3 regions of the Amycolatopsis sp. NPDC114503 genome follow, and region 2 is predicted to be linked to each of the others. Evidence: riboswitches for the same ligand, from Rfam matches in the RefSeq annotation. Region 2 holds a riboswitch; each other region holds the start of a gene.
What was found. Region 2 has a riboswitch for cobalamin ahead of ACZ7OI_RS04605 (hypothetical protein). Riboswitches for the same ligand answer to the same signal wherever they lie in the genome.
Positions count from the first base shown of each region.

Region 1: it holds a riboswitch for cobalamin, as region 2 does, so the genes downstream of both, metE (5-methyltetrahydropteroyltriglutamate--homocysteine S-methyltransferase) here and ACZ7OI_RS04605 (hypothetical protein) in region 2, are expected to answer to the same signal.
Region 3: it holds a riboswitch for cobalamin, as region 2 does, so the genes downstream of both, ACZ7OI_RS11375 (CbtB domain-containing protein) here and ACZ7OI_RS04605 (hypothetical protein) in region 2, are expected to answer to the same signal.

Region 1 is NZ_JBVKDT010000009.1:195,534-200,457, reverse strand. It holds gene metE (5-methyltetrahydropteroyltriglutamate--homocysteine S-methyltransferase) at 1-992, opposite strand, end outside; cobalamin riboswitch at 1,093-1,314, opposite strand; gene ACZ7OI_RS34270 (ribonucleotide-diphosphate reductase subunit beta) at 1,637-2,710, opposite strand; gene ACZ7OI_RS34265 (ribonucleoside-diphosphate reductase subunit alpha) at 2,726-4,924, opposite strand, start outside.
Region 2 is NZ_JBVKDT010000001.1:938,641-943,564, forward strand. It holds gene purM (phosphoribosylformylglycinamidine cyclo-ligase) at 1-217, shown strand, start outside; gene arfB (alternative ribosome rescue aminoacyl-tRNA hydrolase ArfB) at 251-679, shown strand; gene ACZ7OI_RS04595 (GNAT family N-acetyltransferase) at 676-1,461, opposite strand; gene ACZ7OI_RS04600 (Gfo/Idh/MocA family protein) at 1,589-2,485, opposite strand; cobalamin riboswitch at 2,514-2,660, shown strand; gene ACZ7OI_RS04605 (hypothetical protein) at 2,674-3,324, shown strand; gene ACZ7OI_RS04610 (CbiQ family ECF transporter T component) at 3,311-4,390, shown strand; gene ACZ7OI_RS04615 (ABC transporter ATP-binding protein) at 4,387-4,924, shown strand, end outside.
Region 3 is NZ_JBVKDT010000002.1:763,980-768,903, forward strand. It holds gene ACZ7OI_RS11365 ((2Fe-2S)-binding protein) at 1-210, opposite strand, end outside; gene ACZ7OI_RS11370 (CbtA family protein) at 207-1,046, opposite strand; gene ACZ7OI_RS11375 (CbtB domain-containing protein) at 1,072-1,281, opposite strand; adenosylcobalamin (AdoCbl) riboswitch at 1,324-1,408, opposite strand; gene ACZ7OI_RS11380 (leucine-rich repeat domain-containing protein) at 1,532-4,924, opposite strand, start outside.

The DNA.
Region 1 (4,924 bases), on a different contig from region 2:
TAAGGCACGTGGAGCAGTGAGCACGACGTCGATACGCTTACCTGTGCTGCGGTGTCCCTCAGCCGTGCCGCGCGGGCGAGCGCGACGTCGGGGTCGGTGCGCCAGATGTTTCGGCCGTCGACGACTCCGGCTAGTACTTCCTTGTCCCGTAAGGCTCCTTCTGCGGCTACTTTGTCCACAAAGGATGCTTCGGTGACCAGGTCGACGGCTACTGCTTCGACGGGGGAGCGGGCCAGTACGCCCAGTGCTCGGCCGAGTCCGCCGAAGTATCCGGCCACCAGCAGCTTCGGGCGGTGCTTTTCCTTTGCCAGCCAGTGATAGGCGCGGGTGAGGGCGTTGAACTCCGGGGTCGTTCGGTCGGCGGCGAAGGCTGGTTCGTCCAGCTGGACCCATTCGACGCCCTCGTCGGCCAGCTTGCCCAGCAGTTCGGTGTATGCGGGCAGAAGTTCGTCTAGCAGTTCCAGCGGAGTGAAGCCGGGTTCGGTTGCCTTGGCCAGCAATAGGAAGGTGACTGGGCCGACGAGGACCGGGCGCGGTGTGATGCCGAGTGCGCGTGCTTCGCGGACCTCGTCGATCGGTGTGGTGCCGGTGAGTGCGAATCGGGAGTCCGGGCCTAGTTCTGGGACTAGGTAGTGGTAGTTGGTGTCGAACCATTTCGTCATTTCCAGCGCTGGGGCGTCTGGGACTCCGCGTGCGGCGGCGAAGTAGGTGTCCAGGGGGGACAGGCCCAGCTTCGTGAAGCGTTCCGGCAGGGCGCCGAAGAGGGTGGTGGTGTCGAGGACCTGGTCGTAGAGCGAGAAGGTGCTGGACGGGATTGAGTCGAGGCCTTGGTTGCGGAGGGTTGTCCAGGTTTGCTCGCGCAGTCGTCGGCCGGTGGCCAGTAGGTCGTTCTCGGTGCTCTTGCCTGCCCAGTAGGACTCCAGTGCCCGCTTGAGTTCTCGGGCTGGGCCGATTCGCGGGTAACCGAGAATGGTGGTGCCGAGGGTGTTCACAGCATGCATCCTCACGTGCTCGCCGGAAGAGTCCGGGCACGCGGAAACGCGGTGCTTCGGTCGGTGCCTTGTCCCGCGAGGCCCGGACTCACGCACGCCGTCGGCGTGCGTGCCATTGGCAGGTATTCGGACTCGTGGGCGTATTGCTCGTGTCTACTGGCTGTCGCTTCCCGGGCGGGGGTGCCCAGTGCTTTACCGCGTTCGCGGTGACAGCGTTCGTTCCCACATACCGCTGCGGGGCAGTCCCGGAGTCTCACCGGGTTCCCTGTTGCCTCGTCAGGGCGCGGGGGCGTCCTGACGAACCAGTGGCGTGGGGGAGTTTAGCTGGTTTGGTACAAGGTGGGTGGGTGTCTTGGAGTGTGGGAGAGAGGGCGGCTCGTCGCCTGGCGGCGACGTTGCGCCTGAGGCGTTGCGTGGGGCACCCCGAAGCTTGATTGTGCTGACGGTCTGAGGGTGGTTGTCAAGGCGGGAAAGATGCCTTGACAACCACCCTCAGACCGCAGGGAGGCTTCGTATCGGGGTGCGGGGGAGGGGGTGGGTGCCTCGATGGTTGGGGTGAGTTGGTGCGGGTTTGTTGGTGTGTAAAAGAACTCGGCCACGCCCTGGTGGGCGTGGCCGAGTGTCGGTTGTGCCTCGGGTGGGGGTCAGTCCCAGTCGAGGGCGCCGCCGGACTGGTATTCGATGACTCGGGTTTCGAAGAAGTTCTTTTCCTTCTTCAGGTCCATTGCTTCCGACATCCACGGGAACGGGTTCTCGTTCTCGCCGTAGATCGGGGACAGGCCGATCTGCTGCGCGCGCCGGTCGGTGATGAAGTGCATGTACTGCTCGCACAGGTCGGCCGACAGGCCGAGCATGCCGCGCGGCATCGTGTCGCGGGCGTACTTGACTTCCAGTTCGCACGCGTCCTGCAGCATTCCGCGCACCTCGGCCTGGAATTCTTCAGTCCACAGGTGCGGGTTCTCGATCTTGATCTGGTTGATGCAGTCGATGCCGAAGTTCAGGTGGATCGACTCGTCGCGCAGGATGTACTGGTACTGCTCGGCGATGCCGACCATCTTGTTCCGCCGGCCCAGCGACAGGATCTGCGCGAAACCGGTGTAGAACCACATGCCCTCGAAGATCACGTAGAACGCCACGAGATCGCGCAGGAACGCCTGGTCGGCTTCCGGCGTGCCGGTCTCGAAGTCCGGGTTCTCCAGGTTCTGCGTGTACTTCAGCGCCCACGCGTCCTTGTCCGAAATGGACGGGACCTCGCGGTACATGTTGAACAGCTCGCCCTCGACCAGGCCGAGGCTTTCGCAGATGTACTGGAAGGTGTGCGTGTGCACGGCCTCCTCGAAGGCCTGGCGCAGCAGGTACTGGCGGCACTCCGGGTTGGTGATCTGCCGGTACACCGCGAGCACGATGTTGTTGGCCACCAAGGACTCCGCCGTCGCGAAGAAGCCGAGGTTGCGCTTGAGCATCTGCCGCTCGTCCTCGGTGAGGCCGTCCGGCGACTTCCACAGCGCGATGTCGGCCTGCATCGCGACCTCGGTCGGCATCCAGTGGTTGTTGCACGCCGCGAGGTACTTGTCCCAGGCCCACCGGTACTTCATCGGCAGCAGCTGGTTGACGTCGGCGCGCGCGTTGATCATCCGCTTGTCGTCGACGTTGATCCGGGCCGCGCCGACCTCGATCTCGCCGAGGCCGGTCGCGTCCGTCGTTTCCACGTTCGTCATGGTTTCAGGGATTCCTTACTGGCAGGCTTCGCAGTCGGGGTCGTCGATCCGGCAGGCAGCGCCCTCGGTGGCGACGAAGTCGACGTCGGTCTTCGGCATCTCCTTCGGCTCCGCCGGGACCGCCGCGGCGGGCGACGGCGACGGTGCGGGGGAGGCGGCCGGAACCGCGGCGGACGGCGACGGCGAAGCGGCCGGAGCGGGGGAAGCAGCCGGGGCAGCGGCAGCCGGGGCGGCCGGGGCCGGGGTGGCGGAGACGGCGTTCAGCTTGCCGTCGGTGCCGCGCAGGGTGCTCTTCTCCACGTGCGTCGCGGACTGCGCCCGCAGGTAGTACGTGGTCTTGAGGCCCTTGTGCCAGGCGTAGCGGTACAGCTCGTCGAGCTTGCGTCCGCTCGGCGCCGCGATGTACAGGTTCAGCGACTGTGCCTGGTCGATCCACTTCTGCCGCACCGAACCGGCGTCCACGATCCACTTCGACTCGATCTCGAAGGCGGTCGCGTACAGCGCCTTGAGGTCGTTCGGGACACGGTCGATCTGGCCGAGGCTGCCGTCGAAGTACTTCAGGTCGCTGACCATGACCTCGTCCCACAGGCCGCGCGCCTTGAGGCTCTTGACCAGGTGCGGGTTGACGACGGTGAAGTCGCCGGACATGTTCGACTTGACGTACAGGTTCTGGAACAGCGGCTCGATCGACTGGCCGACGCCGGAGATGTTGGAGATCGTCGCGGTCGGCGCGATCGCCATCACGTTGGAGTTGCGCATGCCGACGGTCTTGACGCGCTCGCGCAGCGGGGCCCAGTCCAGCGTCGTCGAGGTGTCGACGTCGAGGCCGTCGCCCTGGCGGGCGTCGATGAGCAGCTGCATCGAGTCGATCGGCAGGATTCCCTTGCTCCACAAGGAACCCTCGAACGTCTGGTACTGGCCGCGCTCCTGCGCGAGGTCGGTCGAGGCCGAGATCGCGTAGTAGGAGAGGTGCTCCATCGAGACGTCGGCGAACTTCACCGCTTCGGCGGACGCGAACGGCACGCCCAGCTCGAACAGCGCGTCCTGGAAGCCCATGATGCCCAGGCCGACCGGACGGTGGCGCAGGTTGGAACGGCGCGCCTCCGGGATCGTGTAGAAGTTGATGTCGATCACGTTGTCGAGCATGCGCACCGCGGTCCGCACGGTCTTCTCGAGCCGCTCAGTGTCCAAACCGGACGGAGTGACGTGCTTGAGCAGGTTCACCGAGCCGAGGTTGCAGACCGCGACCTCTTCGGTGTTCGTGTTCAGCGTGATCTCGGTGCACAGGTTGGACGAGTGCACGACGCCGACGTGCTGCTGCGGCGAACGCAGGTTGCACGGGTCCTTGAAGGTGATCCACGGGTGGCCGGTCTCGAACAGCATGGTCAGCATCCGCCGCCACAGCTCGACCGCGCGGACCTTGCGGAACACCTTGATCTCGCCGCGCGCGGCGGCCGCCTCGTACTCGCGGTAGCGCTGCGCGAACGCGTTGCCGTAGAGGTCGTGCAGGTCCGGCGTCTCGTTCGGCGAGAACAGCGTCCACTCGGCGTTCGCCTCGACGCGGCGCAGGAACTCGTCCGGGACCCAGTTGGCGGTGTTCATGTCGTGCGTGCGCCGCCGGTCGTCGCCGGTGTTCTTGCGCAGGTCGAGGAATTCCTCGATGTCGACGTGCCAGGTCTCCAGGTACGCGCAGGCCGCGCCCTTGCGCTTGCCGCCCTGGTTGACCGCGACCGCGGTGTCGTTGGCGATCTTCAGGAACGGCACGACGCCCTGGGACTGGCCGTTGGTGCCCTTGATGTGCGCGCCGAGGCCGCGGACCGGGGTCCAGTCGTTGCCGAGGCCGCCCGAGTACTTGGCCAGCAGCGCGTTGTTCTTGTACGCCTGGAAAATCGAGTCCAGGTCGTCGTCCACAGTGGTCAGGAAGCAGGACGACAGCTGCGCGCGGTTGGTGCCGCTGTTGAACAGCGTCGGGGTGGACGCCATGAAGTGGAACGTCGACAGCAGTTCGTAGAACTCGATCGCGCGGGCTTCGCGGTTGTCCTCGCGGATCGCCAGGCCCATCGCGACGCGCATGAAGAACGCCTGCGGCAGCTCGAACCGGACGCCGTTGTGGTGCTGGAAGTACCGGTCGTACAGCGTCTGCAGGCCGAGGAAGCCGAAGTCGAGGTCGCGCTCGGCGTGAATGGCGGCGGTGATCTTGTCCAGGTCGAAGCC
Region 2 (4,924 bases):
GGTCGGGCAGCGCGGCAAGGTCGAGCGCGCGGAGCTGGAGAAGACGTTCAACATGGGCGTCGGCATGGTCGCGATCGTGTCGGCCGAGGACGTCGACCGGGCGCTGGCGGTGCTCACCGCGCGGCACGTGCCCGCGTGGATCCTCGGCGACGTCCAGCCCGCCGAAGACCCGGACGGCCCGCGCGCGGTGCTGTCCGGCGACCACCCGCGGTTCTGAAAGCCGCTTGCCACGTCTTGAGACACTGAAGACATGGCGGAGGACGTACGCGTCGGCGCCCGGTTCGTGATCCCGGGCGCCGAACTGCGAGAGCGGTTCTCCCGGTCCTCGGGGCCGGGCGGACAGGGCGTGAACACGACGGACTCGCGCGTCGAGCTGTCGTTCGACGTCGCGGGCTCCGCCGTGATCCCGCCCGCGCTGAAGGAACGCATCACGGCTCGCTTGGGCGCCCGCCTGGTCGACGGAGTGCTGACCATCGCGGCCAGCGAATACCGCTCCCAGCTGATGAATCGCGACGCGGCCCGGGAGCGGCTGGCCGACGTGTTGACGAAGGCTTCCGCGCCGCCGCCGGCCAAACGGCGTCCCACCAAGCCTTCGCGAGGCTCGAAGGAACGCCGTCTGGCAGCGAAGAAACGCCGTAGCGACGTGAAACGCGGCCGCGGCGGCCGGTACGACGATTAGCTCAGCGACAGGTGCACGCACTCACCGGCGACTTGGTAGCCAGCACGCCGGTACACCGTCCCGATACCCACATCGCCTGGCGTGAGGAATGCCGTCCGCGCGCCGCGTTCGTGGGCGAGGCGCGTTAGGTGCGCGGTGATTGCCGCTGCGATGCCTTGACCGCGGTGCTCGGCGGCCACTGCGATGCCGACGATTTCCGTTGCGCCGGACACGATGTCCAGTGCAACTCCGCCGCCCACAATGGTTTCGCCGTGTTCGGCTAGGACCGTCAGGTAGTCGCGGTTGCGTTCGAGATCGGCGTCCGACACCTCTGGCGGCTCTCCGAACGCGACGTTCTGCACGGACCGCAGGCGGCGGAATTCGTCGTCGGACACCGGTTCGCGCAGCTGAATGTGTTCCGGGGCAACACAATCTACGCGGTCTTCAGCGGTGCAGGTCATTACCGGCACGCGTCGTTCCAGTGTGAATCCCGCGCCGACAAGGGATTTCTCGACGTCGGGAGCGGCTTCGGTGAAGAACTCCAGCCGGGGCAGGAGATTTCGTTGCTGGTAGGCGGAAATCAGGGCCGCGAGGTCGGCGGACGAGGGCTTCGCGCCGTCGTCGGGGATGGCGTAGTTCGCCATCGGATGAGAGCTGTCTTGGGCGAAAGTGGCCAGGAACGGGCCGATTCGCAGGGTGTCGCGGCCGATCGGTGCGGTCGCACGAACATATGCCTGAAGGGCGGACATCTCTGGTGGAAGCCTTTCGAGAAAGAAAGAATGCACAAGAACCGGGCAGGGCAAACCCCACAACCGGCGCGCAGGCCGAACAGCTCAGGCCACGCGGCCGGAGTGGGCCGTGGCGGAGCACATAGGCATTCCTTCGTCCGAAACGAACTTCCCGCTCATCGTCTCAGGCCGGGCAAGCGAATTAACGATTGAGCGCGGCGCGTGCCTGGTCCACGATCCGAGCCAGGTGCACGCCCCGGCGGACATCGCAGGGATGCGTGGTCGTTCCGCACGACACCATCGCGGCGAAATCGTCCAGCAGCGCGGTGTACGCGTCGTTGGCCGTGCCGGTACGGCCAAGCGTGCGGAGGCCGTGTTCGCCGAAGACCGAGTACTCGACCACCGTCGGCTGTACCGGCAGACGCAGGCTGAGCGTCGCGGTGCTCGTGATGCCGCCTTCGTGTTCGAGCAGCAGCTGCCACAGGTCTTCGGGACCGCGGTGCGCGGCAAGGACGTCGGTGATCGGGCCGAGCGCGGCGTCGAGCAGGTCGAACGCATGCGGGCCGATGTCGGCGAGCGCGCCGCTCGCCGGGTCCTGCCGCCAGGCCGAGGTCGCATACTTGCCGGCGAGCAGTGCGCCGGACAGCCACCGCACGTTGCCGCCACGCCAACCGCCAGCGGCGGTGACGCCGTCCAGCCAATCGCGCGTCTGCTGGGCGAACCGCAGCGTGAGCATCACCAGCGACGCGACGCCAGCGGACGTCACGGCGTCGGCGAGACGCTGCGCCGAGGCGAGGTCGGGGGCGATCGGCTTCTCGAGGATGAGGTGATTGCCCGCCTCCGCGGCCCGCGTCGCCAGCTCGGCCTGCACGGTCGGCGGCACGGCGAACGCGAGTGCGTCGACCTGCTCGAACAGCTCGTCCAGATCGCTGGTGGGCACGGCGTCGTAGGCCTGCGCGAGCGCGGCGGCAGCCTCCGGCCGACGGCTCCACACAGCACTGAGCACGGTCCCTGGATGATCGGCGAGCCCCGGGGCGTGCACCGTGGTGGCCCACGGTCCGGTTCCTACGAGGCCGACGCGCAGCTGGTCCTGTCCCACGCCCGGAAGTGTAGGTGTGGCCGCGGTCGCTTCCAGCGGGGCCTGCGGTGCGTTAACGTCGACAAGTTCTTCGCCACGAACGGGGGAAGCCGGTGAGAATCCGGCGCTGGCCCGCAACCGTGAGCGGTCCCCGGGGATCGCGAGCCGGATCGCCCGTCGTGGTCCGATCGATGCGAGGTTCATCTGACATGCGGTTCGTGCACGCGCGGCACTGGGGGCGAGTCCTCGCCGGCTGCGCTCTTCTCGTCGCTACCGGCCTCGGCGGGGCTTCCTCCGCTTCGGCCACCACGCCCGGCAAGGGCGCCGACGGCTATTGCCAGGACGACAACGGCGTCACGGTGATCGTCGACTTCCAGGGGCTTGGCGGCGAAACCCTCATCCGGTGCGCCCCCGGCAAGCAGGAAAACGGCGTCACCGCCCTGCAGAACGCCGGCTTCGAACTCACCGGCGCGGGCAAGTACGGCCTGTCGGTGATGTGCAAGATCGAGGGCAAACCCGCCGATCAGGCCTGCACCGGGATGCCGCCGGAGAAAGCGTCGTGGAGCTTCTGGACCGCCACCAACGGCGGCAAATGGGAGTCGGCCCAGGTCGGCGCGCAGAGCTGGAAGCCGCCGGCCGGCGCGTTCGAGGGCTGGTCGTTCGCGATCGGCAAGTCCTATACCGAGTACCCGCCGCCGCGCACCGAGCCGGTGCGCAAGGCCAACGCGCCTGCCCAAGCTCCGGCGTCCACTTCGGACAGTGGATTCCCGTGGGGCCTGGTGATCGGCATCGTGGTCGTCGTGCTGCTCGTGGCGGCCGGGACGGTCGTCGCGGTGCGTCGCAGGCGTGCCGCGGAGTAGTCCGCGAGCGCTCCATCCCGGCGCGTGGTGGGTGTGGGCGCTCGCGCTCGCCGTCGCCGCGAGCCGGACCACGAACCCGGTTCTGCTCGCTCTGGTGATCGCGGTGGCCGGATTCGTCGTGGTGCTCCGCCGCGGCGACGCGCCGTGGGCGCTGGCCTTCCGGATGTACGCCTGGATCGCTGGCGTGATCGTGGCCTCGCGCGTGCTGTTCCGGATCCTGATCGGCGGCGAGGACGGCGGCCACATCCTGTTCACGCTGCCGACCATCCCGCTGCCGAGCGTCGCGGCCGGCATTCAGCTCCTCGGCCCCACCTCGGCCGAGGAGCTGCTCGGCGGACTGTACGACGGGCTCCGATTGGCCACGATCGTGCTCTGCATCGGTGCCGCGAACGCGCTGGCGAACCCGAAACGCCTGCTCAAGGCCGTACCTGGGGCGCTGTATGAGGTGGGCACGGCGGTCACTGTCGCCCTGTCCGTGGCACCGCAGCTGGTCGAGAGCGTGCAGCGGGTGCGCCGCGCGCGTCGGCTGCGGGCGGGCAAGACGCGCGGTCTGCGGTTCGTGAAGGGGATTTTCGTGCCGGTGCTCGCCGACGCCATGGACCGGTCGCTGCAACTCGCGGCGGCCATGGATTCCCGTGGCTACGGACGGCGCGGCTATCTCTCGCCGCGCGTCCGGATGCTGATCGCGACCTGCGTGCTGGCCGGGCTGGTCGGCGTCGCGGTGGGGGTTTACGGCGTGCTCGACGGGTCCGCGTCGTGGCTCGGCGTGCCGATGCTCGTCGCCGGTCTGGTGCTGGCCGCCGCCGGATTCGTGCTGGGCGGGCGGCAGATCCGGCGCACGACCTACCGGCCCGATCCGTGGCAGCTGCCGGAGACGCTGGTCGCGCTGTGCGGCGTCGCCACCGCGGTGCTCGTGCTGATCGCCGACCCGGTTTCGCTCACCACCCCGGCCAGCCCGCTGACCTGGCCGGAGCTGCCGCTGCTGCCGACCGTCGCGGTGCTGATCAGTGTGCTGCCCGCTTGGTTCGCGCCGCGTCCGGCGCTGGTGTCGGAGGTCGCTCGATGATCGAGTTTTCGCACGTCAGCGTCACTTATGACGGGGCGGACCGGCCGGTGCTCCGCGACGTCGACCTCGTGATCGAGGAGGGCGAGCTCTGCCTCGTCGCCGGACGCACTGGTGTCGGCAAGTCGACATTGCTCGGCGCGATCAACGGTCTCGTTCCGCACTTCACCGGCGGCACGCTGAGCGGACGTGTCGAGGTCGCCGGGCTCGACACCGCGACACATCCGCCGCGTGAACTGGCGTCGGTGGTCGGCGTGGTCGGGCAGGATCCGCTGGCCGGATTCGTCACCGACACCGTCGAGGAAGAACTGGCGTACGCGATGGAGCAGCTCGCCGTCGCGCCCGACGTGATGCGCAAACGCGTCGAGGAAACCCTTGACCTGCTGGGCATCGCCGAACTCCGCGACCGTCCACTTCAGACCCTCTCGGGCGGGCAGCAGCAACGCGTCGCGATCGGCGCGGTGCTCACGGCGCACCCGAGCGTGCTGGTGCTGGACGAACCGACGTCGGCGCTCGACCCGACCGCGGCCGAGGAGG
Region 3 (4,924 bases), on a different contig from region 2:
CCGCGCCGCGAGCCCGAGATGCGCGATCGACGCCGCGACCCGCACTTCGACGAAATCGCCGCCGAGCACGGCCCGGTTCTGCGCGATCCGTTCGCGCAGAACCGGGCCGTCGTCGAGGACTTCGGACAGCGGACGCCACGGCGAGGCCGGTTCCTCGGCCGAATGCGTGTCGACGGCGAAGAACGGGCCCAGTCCGGTCAGCGGGTTCACGCCTCGACGGTAACCGCGCGCCCGCGGTCGAGCACGCGTTCGGCGAGCGGGCCGAACACGAGCGCGATGGTCGCCCAGAGGATGACCTGCGCCAGCACCGAGTAGAGCCGGAATCCGACGAGCGTGTCGGCGGGGAATCCGGGGTACACGATCTGGCCGTCCGGACCCTTGAGCGGCAGCGGGGTTTCGCTGGTCTGCGGGCCGTACTCGGCGACGTTGCTGGCCAGCGACCCGAGCGACGGCAGCAGCGCCATCAGGAGCGCGGACAGCACGACGAACCCGGCGCCCGCGACGAGGGTCGCGTTCCAGTTGCCCAGCTTCGGCGCGAGCCGTTTGCCCACGACGACGGCCGCGACCAGGAAGACCACCGACGCGACGACCATCGTCAGGTAGAGCCCGGTGCGCGCGCCGATGGTGGCCTCGTGCCCGACCGCCGGCGGGTTGGCCGGGTATTTCAGGAACGGCACGAGGTACAGCGACAGGAAACCGGCCCCGGCCACGAGCACCGCCAGCACCCGCGCGCGGATCCGGCCGACGCGGCCCAGCAGCACGGTGTAGGTCACCGCGAACAGCAGGCCCATCGCGACCCCGAAGAGCACCATGCCGAGCCCGATGCCGAGGTTGCCCTGCACCGCACGGCTGAAGATCTCGTGGCCCTCGTGCTCGGTCGGCACGCCGGCGGCCTTGTCGAGCGCCATCTGCGCCTCGTCGCGGCCGGATTCGTAGTCGATGGCCGCCTGGGTCAGCGGTTCGGCGAAGACCCGGGCGAAGACGAACGCCAGCAATCCGCCCAGCGCTCCGGCGAGGAGGCCGCGCAGAATCAGCTTGTTCTGCATTGTTCGGTTGTCCGTTCCGGGCGCGTCAGTGGCAGGGGAAGCCGAGGAAGTGCCGCGCGTCGTGGACGAACTCGTGCACGTGGGTGTCGCTGCCGAAGATCGAGACCGCGCCCTGGTCGACGCCGATGAAGTAGTACAGCAGCAGCGCGCCGACGATGGTGGCGCCGAGCAGCAAAGCGGCTTTCGACACGGGCAAGACGACCGGGGTGGACCGGTCGGCCGGAATGGTGGCCATGGCTCTCCTTCGGGATGACGCGTCCCTTGCGGGTGGACCTGACGACGGCTCCTCGACCTGACTTGCCCGGGATGGGCACACAGTGGCGCGACCGTGCCGGAATCTCACCGGCTTCGGGAAGCCGTCGCGCGAGCAGCACGGTACGGCGGTGTCCGGCCGGTCGTCAATCGACCGAGGGTCCGACGTGTCGCTTATCGCCTGGTTTGCCCAGCCGGTGTGCGCGGGGTCGCACCGAACGGAGCAAGGCCGCTCACGCGGGGTTGCGGTAGAAGGCCAGGTGCTCGGGGCACAGGTAAAGCGTCAGTCCCTCCGGCGTGTCGTAGCGCGACAGGCCGCCCCATTCCTCGTCCGGGTCGAGTTTGCCGAGCATCGCCTTCAGCGCGCGGAAGTCCGCGTCGGTCTTCGCGTGCGGCTCCGGAAGGTCGTCGTCGGACCGGTCCGCACCGGGCAGCACGCGCTCGCGGTGCAGGTCCTTCGGCAGCTGCGCGGCCAGCTCCTTCATCAGGTCGGTGTCGGATTTCAGCTGCTCGTTCAGCACGCCGGCAGCGACCCCGAGCGCCGGCCCGGCCAGCGGCGCGGCGTGTTTGAGCACCCGGATGAGATGCTCCAGGTACGGCCCGAGCTTCACGAACCACTCGTGCGGCTGCGAAACCGGGTAGACGCCCTTGTCGCCGTCCAGCCGATGCCAGGCGCCGGGTTCCTCGCAATAGAGGTGGATCTCGTACGGCGAGCCGGTGATCCGCCGCCGCCCGGCCGGGACGACCGCGAACACGCTGGGGCAGCGGGCTTCCTGCTGGTGCTGCGCGAGCCGTTGCAGGCGAAGGAACATCCGCTGGTGGTAATCGCTCTGCTCCTCCAGCCGCTCGCCGAACTGCTCGACGGTCCGGGTCAGCTGCTCCATGGACGCGCGCGTCGAATCGCGCTCGGCCGGCGAGAGGCCGAACAGCAGCTCCGGCACCGAAACCTGCTCGCCGGAGCGATGGCATTCGATCTCGTGCTTGGGCGGCGTGCGCTCCAGCCGGGCGCGGAGGTTCTCGTAGTCGAACAGCTCCGGGCAGTCCGGCTCGCACCGGCACGGCACGCGGCGCGTGATGTCCAGGCCGGGAAAGCGTTCCAGGGTCAGGTTGAGGCCCTCGTCCAGCACCATGAAGAACCCGACCGGCGACGGCCCGCGCACGGTCAGCTCGACGGTGTTGTGCTGGCGATCCGCGCTGACGAGCGCGAGATGGCGGCCGTCGCGGTGGCCGAGCAGCGCGCCGGTGCGCCAATGCACGTCGCGGCTGAACCGGTGCGACCGTGCGATGAACCAGGTCGGAATGCCCGGCGGCATGGTGTTGAGCCGGTAGATGACCTTGATCTGCTGGGAATTCTCCCGCGCGGCCGCCCATTGCGGTTCGTAGTCCGGCGGATTCCACTGCAGCCGCTCGACGACCAGGCTGAGGTCTCCCCCGCCGCTCGACTCGACGCGGTAGGACAGGTCGTATTTGTCCATCATGCCGAGGAAATGGTCGCGGATCCCCTTGTCGAGGTCGTGCCACAGCGCGGTCAGGTGTTCCCTCGTGAGCAGCCCGTGCTTTTCGGCGACCTCGTCGCTGTCCAGGACGCGGCTGATGTAGTCGTTGACCCACGACGGCCGCAGCACGACCGTTTCCTGCAATTCGGGATCCTCCGGGTAATAAAGGATGTCGCCGAGTTCGTGCAGCGCCCGCGCGATGAACCGGCTCGGCTCAGCACCGGTGACCCCGGCTTTAGCCATGCTCTGCCACATCCGGCCGACGGTGATGTGGTTCTCCTGGGTCTGCCGCACCGCGTCCGCGGCGGCCAGCCACGACGTCGGCCATTCCGAACCCATGAGCGGCAATTCCGCCGCATGCCGTGCGAGAAGGTCGCGGAGTTCTCCGACACCGTCGCGTGTCGCGTTGTCCACGTGCACACTCGCGACGATTCTCAGGTATTTCGCCCGCAATTCGGCGAGCGGCAGATCCACCGGACGGCCGTGAATGTGCGTGGCCACCAGAACGATCGGCGATTCCGGCGCGCGGGCAGTGATAATGTCGAGCCAGTAGTGGAGTTTGCCTTGTTCCCAGCCCAGTCGCGAATTCCACAGGAGGACGAAGAGGGAACGGTTGGTGAGGAAGAACTGATGGGTGGCGTGGTAGATCTGCTGGCCGCCGAAATCCCAGGTGCTCAGGCGCATCCGGACGTCGCGGCCCGGATGGTCCAGTTCGAGGTCCCGGACGAGGAGGCCGTGCGTGGAGGGTTCATCGGGGTCGTGCGCGTCTTCGGCGAGGGCCCGGACAAGGGAGGTTTTGCCTACGCCGCCTTCGCCTACTACGAGGAGTTTCGAGACCCATTGGGCGGTGCTTCCGCGCTCGCATTCACGGAGGAATTCGAGGACGGATTCGGAACCGCTGGCGGTGATTTCCGGGGGCGGGCTGATGAAGGGGTTTCCGGAGACGCTGAGGGTGGCGAGGTTGGGGAGTTCGGCGAGGGCGGAGGGGAGACTGCGGAGGTGGTTGTCGGAGAGGAGGAGGGTGGTGAGGCGGGTCAGGTGCGGGAGAGTTTCGGGGAGGGCGGTGAGTTGGTTGCCGCGGACGTCCAGGCTTTGAAGACCAGCGACGTGTCCCAGGGACTCCGGGAGTTCGGTCAGCGAGTTCTCCGCCACGGACAAATTGCTCAGGCTCACGAGCTTGTCGAGATGCGCCGGGAGGGCGCGCAGCTGATTGACCGACAGGTCGAGCATTTCGAGGCTGGCCAGGTCGGTCAGGCTGTCCGGCAGGTCCGCGAGATCGTTCCGCCCGGCTCGCAGCCACCTGAGCTTGGCGAGAGCGCCGATCTTCGCCGGAAGCGCGCGTAGCTGGTTGCCTCCCAAGGACAAGCTGGTGAGAGCCGTCAACTCGCTCAGCCACTCAGGCACCGCGGCGAGTTCGTTGTTGCTGACTTCGAGAAATCGCAATCTCGTGAGCTGAGCCAACGTGTCCGGCAGCTCGCCGAGCGAACACCGGGCGAGGTACAGACTGCGAAGCCCGGCCAGCCCGCCGAAGTCGAAAGCGGTCAAGTCCAGCGGGTTCCCGTCGGCCGAGAGGTAGCGCAACCCGCCGAAGTCCTCCAGCCACGAGGGCAGCTCGGTGATCCCGATGTCGTCGAACTCGAGCATGACGAGACCGGTCAGCTCGCCCACCACGTCCGGCAGCCGGTTCAGCGGATTCGCGCTGATCCGCAGATCGGTCAACGCCTGGCACGAACCCAGCCACTGCGGCAGTTCGGCGATCTGGTTGTTCCGCACGGAAAGCGACATCAGGTGTTTCAGCCCGGCGAGCTCCGCGGGGAGGACGGCCAGCTTGTTGTTGTCCAGCCGCACGTCGGTCAAGCTCTCGAGTTCCGGAAACCAGCCGGGAAGCTCCGCGATCCGGTTGCCGCTCAGGTCCAGTCCGTCGAGCCGACGCAAGCCGCGCACGCAGCCGGGCACCGCGTCGAGGTCGCAGCGAGCCAGGTCCAGCCTCGTCAGCGCCGGGAAATCGCCCAGCCATTCCGGCACCCCGCTGAGACGGTTGTCCCCCAGCGACAGCTCGCGAAGGTCGGAGCACTGGCGCACCCAGCTCGGCACCTCCGCGATCCGATTGACGAGAACGGAAAGAACGCG